Regions from separate parts of the Klebsiella ornithinolytica genome, predicted to be linked through region 1. Evidence: predicted binding sites of a transcription regulator. Region 1 holds the regulator's gene; the other holds the start of a gene.

Region 1 (7,470 bases):
TCTGCGAATACACCGACTACTGTCCGACCAACGCCTCTTCCGGCTGCGAACGCCCGCCGAACAGCACCAGCAGCAGCGCCACACCGGCAATTATCGCCCCCATCACCGGCACAAAGGCATAGCCCAGTCCGCCGGAAATCACCGCGCCACCGGCTGCCGCACCGAGCGCATTGCCAAGGTTAAAGGCCCCGATATTGACCGACGAAGAGAGCCCCGGCGCTTCATGAGCCACCCGCATCACCCGCATTTGCAGCGGTGGAACCACGGCGAAGGTCGCCGCCCCCCAGACCACCATACTGATTGCAGCCCCCAGCTGTGTCTGCGCCAGCAGCGGAATCGCCAGCATGATGACCATCAGCAGCAGCAGAAACCCCTTCAGCGTCCCGGAGACGGAACGGTCGGCGAATTTACCGCCGAGGTAGTTACCCAGCGAAAAGCCGACGCCAATCAACACCAGCATGGCGGTGACGAACAGCGGCGAGGCGTGCGTAATGGTGTGCAGCACCGGTGAAATATAGGTATAGAGGGTAAACATCGCGCCGGCCCCCAGCACGGTGGTCAGCAATGCGGAGAGCACCTGCGGACGAACCAGCACGGAGAGCTCCTGCTTTACGTTCGGACGCTCGCCAGCGCTGCCTTTGGGCAACGAAAACCACAGGCTGACCATCGCCACCAGCCCCAGACCTGCCGTCGCGAGGAACGACATCCGCCAGCCGATGGTCTCGCCAAGCCATGTCGCCGCCGGAACGCCGCCAATGTTAGCGATGGTTAACCCCATGAACATGGTCGCCACCGCACTGGCCTGTTTGTGTTTTGGCACCACGCTCGCCGCCACCACCGAACCGAGGCCGAAGAAAGCGCCGTGGTTAAGGCTGGTGATAATGCGCGAAATCAGCAGCGTGGTGTAATCCGGCGCCATTGAGGAGAGGACGTTACCCAGCGTAAAGATCGCCATCAGAAAAATCAGCGCATTTCTGCGCGCGCGATGAGAGAGCAGCAAAGTCATCAGCGGCGCCCCGACCATCACGCCGATCGCATAAGCGCTGATCAGCATTCCCGCCGCCGGAATTGACACGTCGACGCCTTTGGCAATTACCGGCAGCAGCCCCATCGGGGAAAACTCCGTGGTGCCAATACCAAACGCGCCTATCGCCAGCGCTAACAAGGGAAAGTTGATTTTCATTCAATGACTCCAGCAGACCGCCATCGGCGACGGTATCTCATCAGAAGTCAAAAGCATGACATCAATCACAAAAAAACAAAAGTAAACGAAATGGCAAAAGATTTTTGCGAAATTGATAATAATGGCGGGATGTCGGGGGAAAGAGGCCTCTCCCCCTGATAAATCAGTGCAGCACCGCTGTCAGGCCGGCGGCCACGATGAGACCCAGGACAATAATCGTTGTCGTCAGCGAAAACTTTAAATCTGTATCCATCAATTTTTCCCCCCAGTTATCCCCACATGAAAAGTGAGCTTGCTCATTTTTGCACAATATAGCGCAAAAATCTTCCATGTTTTAGGGTGATGCACATTTTTGCTCTTCCCCTTTGCCGCAAGATCGGACAAAATCCCACGCTAATTTGAAAGCGTATCGGCCATTGACCCCTTCCTGTCGTTCTGTGTCGTTTTCCCGACGTGATGCAATGTTGAAAATTGTATTCAGGGTGTGTATAGGCAAACGTTTACGTATCGATAATCAGACGATCAGGTCAAGGTCTGGAGTGAGAAGTAATGGCAACAATTAAAGATGTAGCGAAGCGCGCAAACGTTTCCACTACAACAGTGTCACATGTAATTAACAAAACCCGTTTCGTGGCGGAAGAAACCCGCAACGCCGTGTGGGCGGCGATCAAAGAGCTGCACTACTCCCCCAGTGCCGTTGCTCGCAGCCTGAAGGTTAATCACACCAAATCGATTGGCCTGCTGGCCACCAGCAGCGAAGCGGCCTATTTCGCTGAGATTATTGAAGCCGTAGAAAAGAGCTGTTTCCAGAAAGGCTATACCCTGATTCTGGGCAATGCGTGGAACGATCTCGAAAAACAGCAGGCCTACCTGTCGATGATGGCGCAAAAGCGCGTCGACGGCCTGCTGGTTATGTGTTCTGAATATCCGGAATCGGTGCTCAGCATGCTGGAAGAGTACCGCCATATTCCGATGGTGGTAATGGACTGGGGTGAATCCAAAGCCGACTTCACCGATTCGGTCATCGATAACGCCTTCGAAGGCGGCTATATGGCCGGTCGCTATCTGGTGGAACGCGGCCACCGTGAAATCGGCGTGATCCCGGGTCCGCTGGAGCGTAATACCGGCGCCGGCCGCCTGGCGGGCTTTATGAAAGCCATGGAAGAAGCGCAGATCGCCGTTCCGGAAAGCTGGATTGTTCAGGGCGACTTCGAGCCTGAATCCGGCTACCGCGCCATGCAGCAGATCCTCAGCCAGCAGCATCGCCCGACGGCGGTCTTCTGCGGCGGCGACATCATGGCGATGGGCGCAATCTGTGCTGCGGATGAGATGGGACTGCGCGTGCCGCAGGACATTTCGCTGATCGGGTATGATAACGTGCGTAACGCCCGCTATTTCAGCCCGGCGCTGACCACCATCCACCAGCCGAAAGATTCGCTGGGGGAAGCGGCCTTCAATATGCTGATGGATCGTATCGTCAACAAGCGTGAAGAGTCGCAATCTATTGAGGTTCACCCGCGGCTGGTAGAGCGTCGCTCCGTCGTAGACGGCCCGTTCGTCGATTATCGTCGCTGATCGCCCGTGCGGCGCCGGTTACTCCGGCGCCCGCAGCCACTCCCGGTTCAACGTTTCGCTGTCCCCCAGATAATCCAGCAGCCACGACAGCGCCGGTGACGTGTCGCTCTGCTGCCAGGTCAGGCAGCACGCGGCGTCCGGGAACGGGTTTTCCAGCGCCAGCGCGGTCCATTCACCGCGGTCAATCCAGGGGCGAGCAAAATGGCTCGGCACCATCCCTACGCACAATCCCGCCGAGAGGCAGGTAGCTGATGATTCCCAGTCCGGCACCACTACCCTTTTCTGGTTGTCCAGTAGCCAGGTCGTGCGTTTCGGTAACGAACGGGAAGTGTCCTCCCGGACCAGCGACGGCCAGTTGCGCAACACATCATCGCTCAGTGGCCCGTTCATCTGCGCCAGCGGGTGATGGCTGGCCACTACGCAATGCCAGCTCAGCATTCCCATATCGCGAAAGGCGTAGCGCCCCCCGACCGGAATCGAACGCGTTGCCCCGATAGCCAGTTCCACGCGCCCGTCGGCCAGCGCGTCCCAGACGCCGTTGAAGACCTCCTGAAAAACAATCAGCTCGACATCGGGAAAGTGACGATAAAAATCGACAATCATCTGACGCATACGGGCCGGTTTAACAATGTCGTCTACGGCTATCGACAGCTGGCCGCGCCAGCCGTTGGCTATCTGCTGACACTGCTGGCGAGTGATCTGCATTTTTTTGATAACAGATCGTCCTTCCTGTAAAAACCAGAGCCCGGCGGGGGTCAATTCGACATCGCGATGGCGGCGTTCAAAAAGCGGTACTGCCAGCCACTCCTCCAGCTGACGTACGGTATAACTGACCGCCGAAGGTACGCGGTGCAGCTCCTGAGCCGCTGCGCTAAAGCTGCCGTTGCGGGCGACAGCATCAACAACTTCGAGTGAGTATTCGGACCACATATTCTGCCTGCAAAAATTTTGAATGCATGTAGCAAATATTAGCGTTTCACAAGCCAGAATGCACTCCCTACACTCTGCGGCATCATACCTGCACCTATAAGAGAATGTTATGCAACAACCCGGGAAAGGATTTTTAGTGTGGCTGGCGGGACTCAGCGTGCTGGGTTTCCTCGCCACCGACATGTATCTGCCGGCCTTTTCGGCCATCCAGCAAGATCTCAATACGTCTGCGGCGTCGGTCAGCGCCAGTCTGAGCCTGTTCCTCGCCGGCTTCGCCATCGGACAGCTGTTCTGGGGCCCGCTCTCGGACCGCTACGGACGTAAACCGATTCTGCTGACCGGGCTGGCGATCTTCGCTATCAGCTGTCTGGGAATGCTGTGGGTGCGGGATGCCACCCTGATGCTGGTGCTGCGCTTTATTCAGGCGATCGGCGTCTGCGCGGCGGCGGTGACCTGGCAGGCGATGGTCACGGATTATTATCCAGCCCAGCGCACTAACCGTATTTTCGCCACCATCATGCCGCTGGTGGGTCTATCGCCGGCTCTGGCGCCGTTGCTCGGCAGCTGGCTGCTTGCCCATCTGGAATGGCAGGCCATTTTTGCCACCCTGTTTGCCATCGCCCTGCTGCTGATGGTACCCGCCCTACGCCTGAAGCCGGTCGTCAGGCCGCAGGGTGATGTCCGCGAGAAGTTGACCTTTATGACGCTGCTGCGTTCGCGCGAATACAGCGGCAACGTGCTGATTTACGCCGCCTGCTCCGCCAGCTTTTTTGCCTGGTTGACCGGGTCGCCGTTTATTCTCCATGAGATGGGCTACAGCCCGACCGCTATCGGTCTTAGCTATGTTCCGCAGACAATCGCCTTTTTAGTCGGTGGCTATGGATGCCGCGCGGCGCTGCAGAAATGGCAGGGCCAACAGCTGCTGCCCTGGCTGCTGGTGATTTTCGCCGTCAGCGTGGCTGCAACCTGGATGGTTGGTCGGGTTGAAGATGTCTCAATCATTGCGGTGATGATTCCCTTCTGCGTGATGGCCGTTGTCAATGGCGGGATTTACCCGATTGTTGTCGCCCAGGCACTGAAGCCGTTCCCGCAGGCGACCGGCCGTGCCGCCGCGCTGCAGAATACGCTGCAGCTTGGTCTGTGCTTCCTGACCAGTCTGCTGGTCTCCGCGCTGATTGCCACACCGCTGCTCACCACCACCAGCGTGATGCTGGTCTCGATCGTGCTGGCCGGGCTGGGTTATTTTATGCAGCGTCACAGCGCCTGCCTGACTACCGAATCGTCGCATGCATAAACGCGTTTCGGCGATGTTAAGGCTCAGTAATTAGCCTGCTAATATATTTTTATTGAAAGCCGGATTTCAGCGGCCTATACTGAACCGGCTTCACATAAATAAAATATTTTTTACGATTAACGGCAGCAGGATGCGTCCCGTTTCACCATGGAAGGCCTTTCGGCAAGGGTTATCGCCCTTCCTCTGTTCTACGTCGGATAGCAGCTTCACGGATATTCCGTGAGATTTCTCACAAAGCCAAAAAAGCGTCTACGCTGTTTTAAGGTTCTGATCACTTGGGCGTGATGGAGAAGCTATGAGTTCATCGTGTATAGAAGAAGTAAGCGTACCAAACGACGACTGGTACCGAATTGCAACCGAATTGCTCGGTCGCGCGGGCATTGAGGTCAATGGCCCCGCCCCCTCCGATCTGCGGATTAACAATCCGCTCTTTTTTAAACGCGTTTTACAGGAAGGCTCGCTGGGGTTAGGCGAAAGCTATATGGACGGCTGGTGGGATTGTGAACGGCTGGATATATTCTTCCATAAAGTACTGCGCGCCGGGCTGGAAAATCAGCTCCCGCATCATCTCAAAGATACGTTGCGCATCGCAGGTGCTCGCCTGTTTAATCTACAAAGTAAAAAGCGCTCCTGGATTGTCGGAAAAGAACATTACGACCTCGGCAACGATCTTTTCAGCCGTATGCTCGACCCCTATATGCAATATTCCTGCGCCTACTGGAAAGAGGCGCAATCGCTGGAAGAGGCGCAGGTGGCAAAATTAGATCTTATTTGTCGCAAGCTGCAGCTGGAACCGGGGATGCGGGTGCTGGACATTGGCTGCGGCTGGGGTGGTCTGGCTTACTATATGGCCAAAAATTATCACGTTAGCGTAGTCGGCGTGACCATTTCTGCCGAGCAGCAGAAAATGGCTCAGCAAAGATGCGAAGGGTTAGACGTCACCATTTTGCTGCAGGACTATCGCGATCTGCATGACCACTTTGATCGCATTGTTTCCGTCGGGATGTTTGAACACGTGGGACCTAAAAATTACGCCACCTATTTTGAAGTGGTGGATCGTAATTTGAAACCTGACGGCCGTTTTTTATTGCACACCATTGGCTCCAAAAAAACGGACCACAGCGTCGATCCGTGGATCAATAAATATATTTTCCCCAACGGTTGTCTGCCTTCGGTTCGTCATATCGCGCAAGCCAGCGAATCCCATTTTGTGATGGAAGACTGGCACAATATCGGCGCCGATTACGATACTACGCTGATGGCCTGGTACGAACGTTTCCTGGCCAGCTGGCCCGATATCGCCGATAACTATTCGGAACGGTTTAAACGTATGTTTAGTTATTATCTGAACGCCTGCGCGGGGGCTTTTCGCGCGCGCGATATTCAGCTCTGGCAGGTGGTCTTTTCTCGCGGTGTTGAAAACGGCCTTCGCGTCGCCCGCTAAAAATATCCCCCGCTAAAACGGGGGATATTCTTTTCTTTTATGCTTCATCCGGCGGCGGCGCCCGATCATTCATCGCTCAGGTGTTGTGCCGCTTCTTTGGCCGCCAGCACACGTTCCACGGTATCCACTACCGCCTGCGTTTGCGGGTCGATCTCAATATTCACCCGATCGCCGAGTTTTTTAATGCCAAGCGTGGTGCGCTGCAGCGTTTCCGGGATCAAATGCACGCAAAAACGCGTCGGGGTCACTTCTCCGACCGTCAGGCTGATCCCGTCAACGCCGATGAATCCTTTATAGAGGATATATTTCATCAGCGTCGGGTCCTGAACCTTAAACCAGATCTGGCGGTTATTTTCCGAGGTCAGGATCTTGACGATTTCCGCCGTGGTCATAATATGACCGGACATCAGATGACCGCCGATCTCATCGCTGAATTTTGCCGCTCGTTCCACGTTCACCACGTCCCCCACCTCTACCGCGCCGAGGTTGGTAATACGCAGCGTCTCTTTCATCAGGTCAAAACTGATACGCGGACCGTCAATTTCGGTGACTGTCAGGCAGCAACCATTGTGCGCCACCGATGCCCCGGTCTCGATGCCGGCAAGCATATGCTCAGGCAGCTCCACCACATGGGTGCGAAAATTGGGTTTTTCATCGATGGACACCACTTTAGCGGTCCCCTGCACAATGCCAGTAAACATGCTTTACTCCTGTAGACTTTCGTGACGGTATCATTACCGTTATACCTGTCGGGAACAATACCAGTTGGCAAAACAGGTTGCCAGCGCGCATCGTGCCCTACCATTTTTTCACTGGCTTAATGGCGCATCATCGCTACAATAGACTGGAAAACCCCTCAGCTCTTTCTTCTTGCTGCCAATTACGGCGGCTTTTTTAGTCTCAAAATAACAACAATATAAAGGTGTTCACGTGCAGAAGTATTTTATTGAAGCGCGTCAGTTATTAGCCCTGGCCATTCCTGTGATCCTGGCACAGGTCGCCCAGACCTCTATGGGCTTTGTCGATACCGTGATGGCGGGTGGC
Region 2 (5,545 bases), 420 kb from region 1:
TTATTGGACCGCCGTTTCAAAATTGCGCTGGTTACCGATGGTCGACTCTCTGGCGCATCCGGCAAGGTTCCGTCAGCAATCCACGTTACGCCGGAAGCGTATGATGGCGGGCTGCTGGCAAAAGTACGTGATGGCGATATCATCCGCGTCAACGGGCAGACGGGCGAACTGACGCTGCTGGTGGATGACGCTGAACTGGCTGCACGCCAGCCGCATGTTCCTGACCTCAGCAGTTCGCGCGTCGGGAGCGGCCGGGAAATGTTCGCAGCGCTGCGTGAAAAACTCTCCGGAGCCGAACAGGGCGCAACCTGCATCACTTTTTAAGACGATACAATTTGTAGATCTGGCGAGAGAGAAACTCTGATGAAAAACTGGAAAACAACTGCAGAAGCAATCCTCACCAACGGCCCGGTTGTCCCGGTGATCGTGGTGAAAAAGCTGGAACACGCTGTGCCGATGGCCAAAGCGCTGGTTGCCGGCGGCGTACGCGTACTGGAAGTCACGCTGCGTACCGCATGCGCGCTTGATGCGATTCGCGCGATTGCGAAAGAAGTGCCGGAGGCGATTGTCGGCGCAGGTACCGTAACAAACGTTGAGCAGCTGAAAGCCGTCACCGAAGCTGGCGCGCAGTTCGCTATCAGCCCGGGTCTGACCGAGTCCCTGCTGAAAGCGGCGACTGAAGAAGGGACCATCCCGCTGATCCCGGGGATCAGCACCGTGTCCGAACTGATGCTGGGCATGCAGTATGGCCTGAAAGAGTTCAAATTCTTCCCGGCAGAAGCTAACGGCGGCGTGAAAGCGCTGCAGGCGATTGGCGGTCCGTTCGCCCATATCCGTTTCTGCCCGACTGGCGGCATCTCTCCGGCGAACTACCGCGACTACCTGGCACTGAACAGCGTGCTGTGCATCGGTGGTTCCTGGCTGGTTCCGGCGGATGCGCTGGAAGCGGGCGATTACGACCGTATTACCAAAATTGCTCGCGAAGCGGTGGAAGGCGCGAAGTAATTTTCACGCCCTGATAACGAGCGAAATCCAGACCCGGTAGCGCTGAGGCGACCGGGTTTTTTTATCCCTGAACCAGCACGGCCGACGCGGCGGCTTTCGCGCGCGCCACCGCCTCCTCGACGCTATCGGCGACGGCCAGCGTGACGCCCAGTCGACGAGAACCGTCAATCTCCGGCTTACCGAACAGGCGCAGCTGCAGTCCCGCCCCTACCGCGCCCTGGATATTGCTAAAGGTGACGTTCTGGCTGGTGAGCTGTGGCAGAATGACCGCGGAGGCCGCCGGGCCATACTGGCGAATCGCGCCAACCGGCAGACCGAGGAAGGCGCGAACGTGCAGAGCAAATTCCGAGAGGTCCTGGGAAATCAGCGTCACCATCCCGGTGTCGTGTGGGCGAGGGGAGACTTCACTGAAAATCACCTCATCGCCGCAGACGAACAGCTCTACGCCAAACAGACCGTAGCCGCCAAGCGCCAGCACGACTTTGCTGGCAATTTCCTGGGCGCGGGCCAACGCCAGCTCGCTCATCTGCTGCGGCTGCCAGGATTCGCGATAATCGCCATCCTCCTGGCGATGGCCGACCGGGGCGCAGAAATGGACGCCATCGACCGCGCTGACGGTAAGCAGGGTAATTTCAAAATCGAAATTCACCACCCCCTCGACGATAACCCGACCGGCGCCCGCGCGGCCACCTTGTTGCGCATAGCGCCAGGCCTCAGCCAGCTGATCAGCGTGACGAATAAAGCTCTGACCTTTGCCAGAAGAGCTCATGACCGGCTTCACAATGCAGGGAAGGCCAATCTCCGCGACGGCTTCGCGAAAGGCCGCTTCGCTGTCGGCAAAGCGGTATGCCGAGGTGGGAAGCTGCAGCTCCTCCGCAGCCAGGCGGCGAATACCTTCGCGATTCATGGTCAGTTTCGCCGCGCGAGCGGTGGGAACGACTTTCTGCCCGGCCTGCTCCAGCTCCACCAGCGTATCCGTAGCGATAGCTTCAATTTCCGGTACGATAAAGTCAGGTTTTTCTTCCGCAATCAGCGCGCGCAGCGTTTCACCATGCAGCATGTTGATGACGTGCGAACGGTGCGCCACTTGCATTGCCGGCGCGTCGGGGTAGCGGTCGACTGCGATGGTCTCAATACCCAGCCGTTGGCACTCAATGGCGACTTCTTTACCCAGTTCGCCGGAACCTAACAACATCACCCGTGTCGCTGCCGGACGCAGCGCTGTGCCTAATAACGTCATGACTCTTTTCCACAGTAAAAAAACATGCGCCACATTATAAACGAAAACGTTTGCGTCTGTCTTTATGACCGTTGGTTGAGTCCTGGGTGAAAATTTGCTATACTGTATAAAAATACAGTATAAAGAGGCTGCACAATGGCGGTTGAAATTAAATATGTGGTGATCCGCGAAGGTGAGGAAAAGATGTCGTTTACCAGCAAAAAAGAGGCCGATGCTTACGACAAAATGCTCGATCTTGCCGAGGTCCTCAACGACTGGCTGGTAGAGTGCCCGCTGACGCTGGATGAAACCCAGCGTGATGAAATGGCAATGTGGCTGGCGGAACGCAAAGAGACATTGCACCACATTCTGAGGTCAGGAAAACGCCCGGAAGCAGAAGACGGGGCAACCGGACAGGCTTCTCAGGATGAGAGCTCCGCGGCTGAAATCTCAGAGGCCGTAGCCGAGGGGGCAAGCGAACAACCCGCGGCAACCGCGCCGGCAAAATCGCGCAAGGTAAAGGCCGCCTGAGTCCGGCCGAATTTGCGCATCTTTAGCTGCTCATAACATTTCCTGACATCTCGTCGTTTAGGCTGATGACATCGCTTAATAAGCAACGAGGGAAATCATGGCTAACTGGCTTAATCAACTCCAGTCCCTGCTGGGCCAGCAGGGACCGTCTTCCTCATCAGGCGAGCGGCCGGATGGTAAAAGCTTCCTTCTGCCCGGGGCGCTGGGCGGCCTGGCGGGGCTGCTGGTGGCCAGTAAATCATCGCGCAAGCTGCTGGCCAAATATGGCACCAGCGCACTGCTGGTTGGCGGCGGGGCGGTGGCGGGAAGCGTGCTGTGGAACAAGTATCAGCAGAAAATGCGGGAAAATTCTCCTGCGCAATCTGTCGCTTCACCGGGGCAAGCCACCGGGGCGTCAACCTCGCCAGCCTCCGGGCTTGATGCCCGCAGCGAACGGCTCATTCTGGCGCTGGTGTTTGCCGCTAAAAGCGACGGGCACATTGATGACAGCGAGCGGGCAAACATTGAAGAGCAGCTGCGCGCGGCCGGTATTGCCGTGCAGGGGCGCGTTCTGATCGATCGCGCGCTGTCCCAGCCTCTCGATCCGCAGTGTCTGGCGCAGGGCCTCAACAGCGAGCAAGAGGCGCTGGAGATCTATTACATCAGCTGTGCGGCGATCGATATCGACCATTTTATGGAGCGTAGCTATCTCAACGCTCTGGGCGAAGCCTTAGGCCTCCCGCCAGAAGTGCGTGCCGACATCGAACAGGATATTCAGGCACAAAAACAGGCGCTTTCTACCTAAATCAGCAGGTTTTGCTTGCAACGTGGGCCACTTTTGCCACCCTTATACACACGCCATCCTTCAAGCCGCTTCTTGAATGATTTTGTGTATGAAATACAGGATGCAGAAGACCAAAAGATGCCACCAAAAGCAAAACGAATCCCCCACGCCATGACCCTTCATGGCGATACCCGTATCGATAATTACTTCTGGCTGCGCGACGATGAGCGTTCGCGGCCGGAAGTGCTTGATTATCTTCGCGAGGAAAATGAGTACGGCCGGCAGGTCATGGCGACTCAACGTAGCCTGCAGGAGCGGGTGCTAAAAGAGATTATTGACCGTATCCCGCCGCGCGAAGTCTCCGCGCCCTACAGCAAAAATGGCTACCGCTATCGTCAGGTATATGAGCCGGGCTGTGAATACGCTATTTATCAGCGTCAGTCGGTGCTGAAAGAGGAGTGGGATGAATGGGAGGTGCTGCTCGATAGCAACCAGCGCGCGGCGCAGAGTGAATTCTATACTCTCGGTGGGCTGGGCATTTCGCCGGATAACATGATCATGGCGCTGGCGGAGGATTATCTCTCCCGTCGGCAGTATGGCCTGCGTTTGTGCAATCTGCAAAATGGCGAATGGTATCCTGAAGTGCTGGAAAACGTCTCCCCGGAATTTGCCTGGAGCAATGATTCGCAAACGCTGTGGTATGTCCGCAAGCACCCGACTACGCTGCTGCCTTACCAGGTCTGGCGGCATACCGTGGGCGCTTCGCCGCGTTCCGATGTGCTGGTCTACGAGGAGAAGGATGAAACCTTCTACGTCAGCCTCCATACGACCACCTCCCGGCAATTCGCCGTGATCTATCTTGCCAGCGCGACAACCAGTGAAGTGCGGCTGCTGAATACCGAAATGCCGGATGCGGAACCGGTGTGTTTCCTGCCGCGACGTAAAGATCACGAGTACAGTCTCGATCATTACCAGCATGCTTTTTATCTTCGCTCCAACCGCGAGGGGAAAAACTTTGGTCTCTATCGTACCCATGAACGCGACGAACAGCAGTGGGAGACGCTGATTGCGCCACGCCAGGATGTGATGCTCGAGGGATTCACCCTGTTTACAGACTGGTTGGTGGTTGAAGAGCGCCAGCGCGGGTTAACCAGCCTGCGCCAGATTAACCGCAAGACCCGGGAAGCGGTTGGCATTGCCTTTGATGACCCGGCCTACGTGACCTGGCTTGCCTATAATCCGGAGCCGGAAACTTCGCGCTTACGCTACGGATACTCATCCATGACCACGCCGGATACGCTCTTTGAGCTGGATATGGATACCGGTGAGCGGCGGGTACTGAAACAGCAGGAAGTGAAAGGGTTTGAGGCCAGCCATTATCGCAGTGAACATCTGTGGATTAAGGCTCGGGATGGTGTGGAGGTTCCTGTTTCGCTGGTTTATCGGCGTGAGCATTTCCGCAAGGGCGTCAGCCCGCTGCTGGTCTATGCCTACGGGTCGTACGGCGCCAGCGAAGATGCTGATTTCAGCGCCAGCCGGTTGAGCCTGCTCGATCGTGGTTTCGTGTTTGCGATCGCCCACGTTCGCGGCGGCGGTGAATTAGGGCAGCAGTGGTACGAAGACGGCAAGTTCCTGTGTAAAAAGAATACCTTTAATGATTATCTTGATGTCTGCGATGCGCTGCTGGCGCAGGGATATGGCGATCCTCGCCTGTGCTACGGCATGGGCGGCAGCGCGGGCGGCATGTTAATGGGCGTCGCTATTAATGAGCGGCCGGAGCTGTTTCACGGCGTAGTGGCTCAGGTTCCGTTTGTCGATGTCCTGACCACCATGCTCGACGAGTCGATTCCGCTGACGACCGGGGAATTTGAAGAGTGGGGAAATCCGCAGGACGAAGAGTACTATCGCTATATGAAGAGCTACAGTCCTTACGATGGCGTCACGGCGCAGGCCTATCCCCATCTGCTGGTTACCACCGGGCTGCACGATTCCCAGGTGCAATACTGGGAACCGGCAAAATGGGTGGC

The links. The regulator PurR, encoded in region 1, represses purine synthesis genes. The targets are predictions, from matches to a motif close to CANGCAAACGTTTGCNTG.
Region 2: a site for PurR is predicted at 2,285-2,302, ahead of purT (formate-dependent phosphoribosylglycinamide formyltransferase). Genes of this name have one in related genera too.

Annotation. Positions count from the first base shown of each region.
Region 1 is NZ_CP130153.1:2,370,342-2,377,811, reverse strand. Features, by position in the region: gene Q1L34_RS11100 (MFS transporter) at 17-1,183, opposite strand; gene cydH (cytochrome bd-I oxidase subunit CydH) at 1,347-1,436, opposite strand; gene purR (HTH-type transcriptional repressor PurR) at 1,733-2,758, shown strand; gene punR (DNA-binding transcriptional activator PunR) at 2,777-3,688, opposite strand; gene punC (purine nucleoside transporter PunC) at 3,798-4,982, shown strand; gene cfa (cyclopropane fatty acyl phospholipid synthase) at 5,278-6,426, shown strand; gene Q1L34_RS11070 (riboflavin synthase) at 6,492-7,127, opposite strand; gene mdtK (MdtK family multidrug efflux MATE transporter) at 7,357-7,470, shown strand, end outside.
Region 2 is NZ_CP130153.1:1,949,908-1,955,452, forward strand. Features, by position in the region: gene edd (phosphogluconate dehydratase) at 1-324, shown strand, start outside; gene Q1L34_RS09090 (bifunctional 4-hydroxy-2-oxoglutarate aldolase/2-dehydro-3-deoxy-phosphogluconate aldolase) at 364-1,005, shown strand; gene purT (formate-dependent phosphoribosylglycinamide formyltransferase) at 1,067-2,245, opposite strand; gene Q1L34_RS09100 (YebG family protein) at 2,381-2,755, shown strand; gene Q1L34_RS09105 (tellurite resistance TerB family protein) at 2,853-3,539, shown strand; gene ptrB (oligopeptidase B) at 3,657-5,545, shown strand, end outside.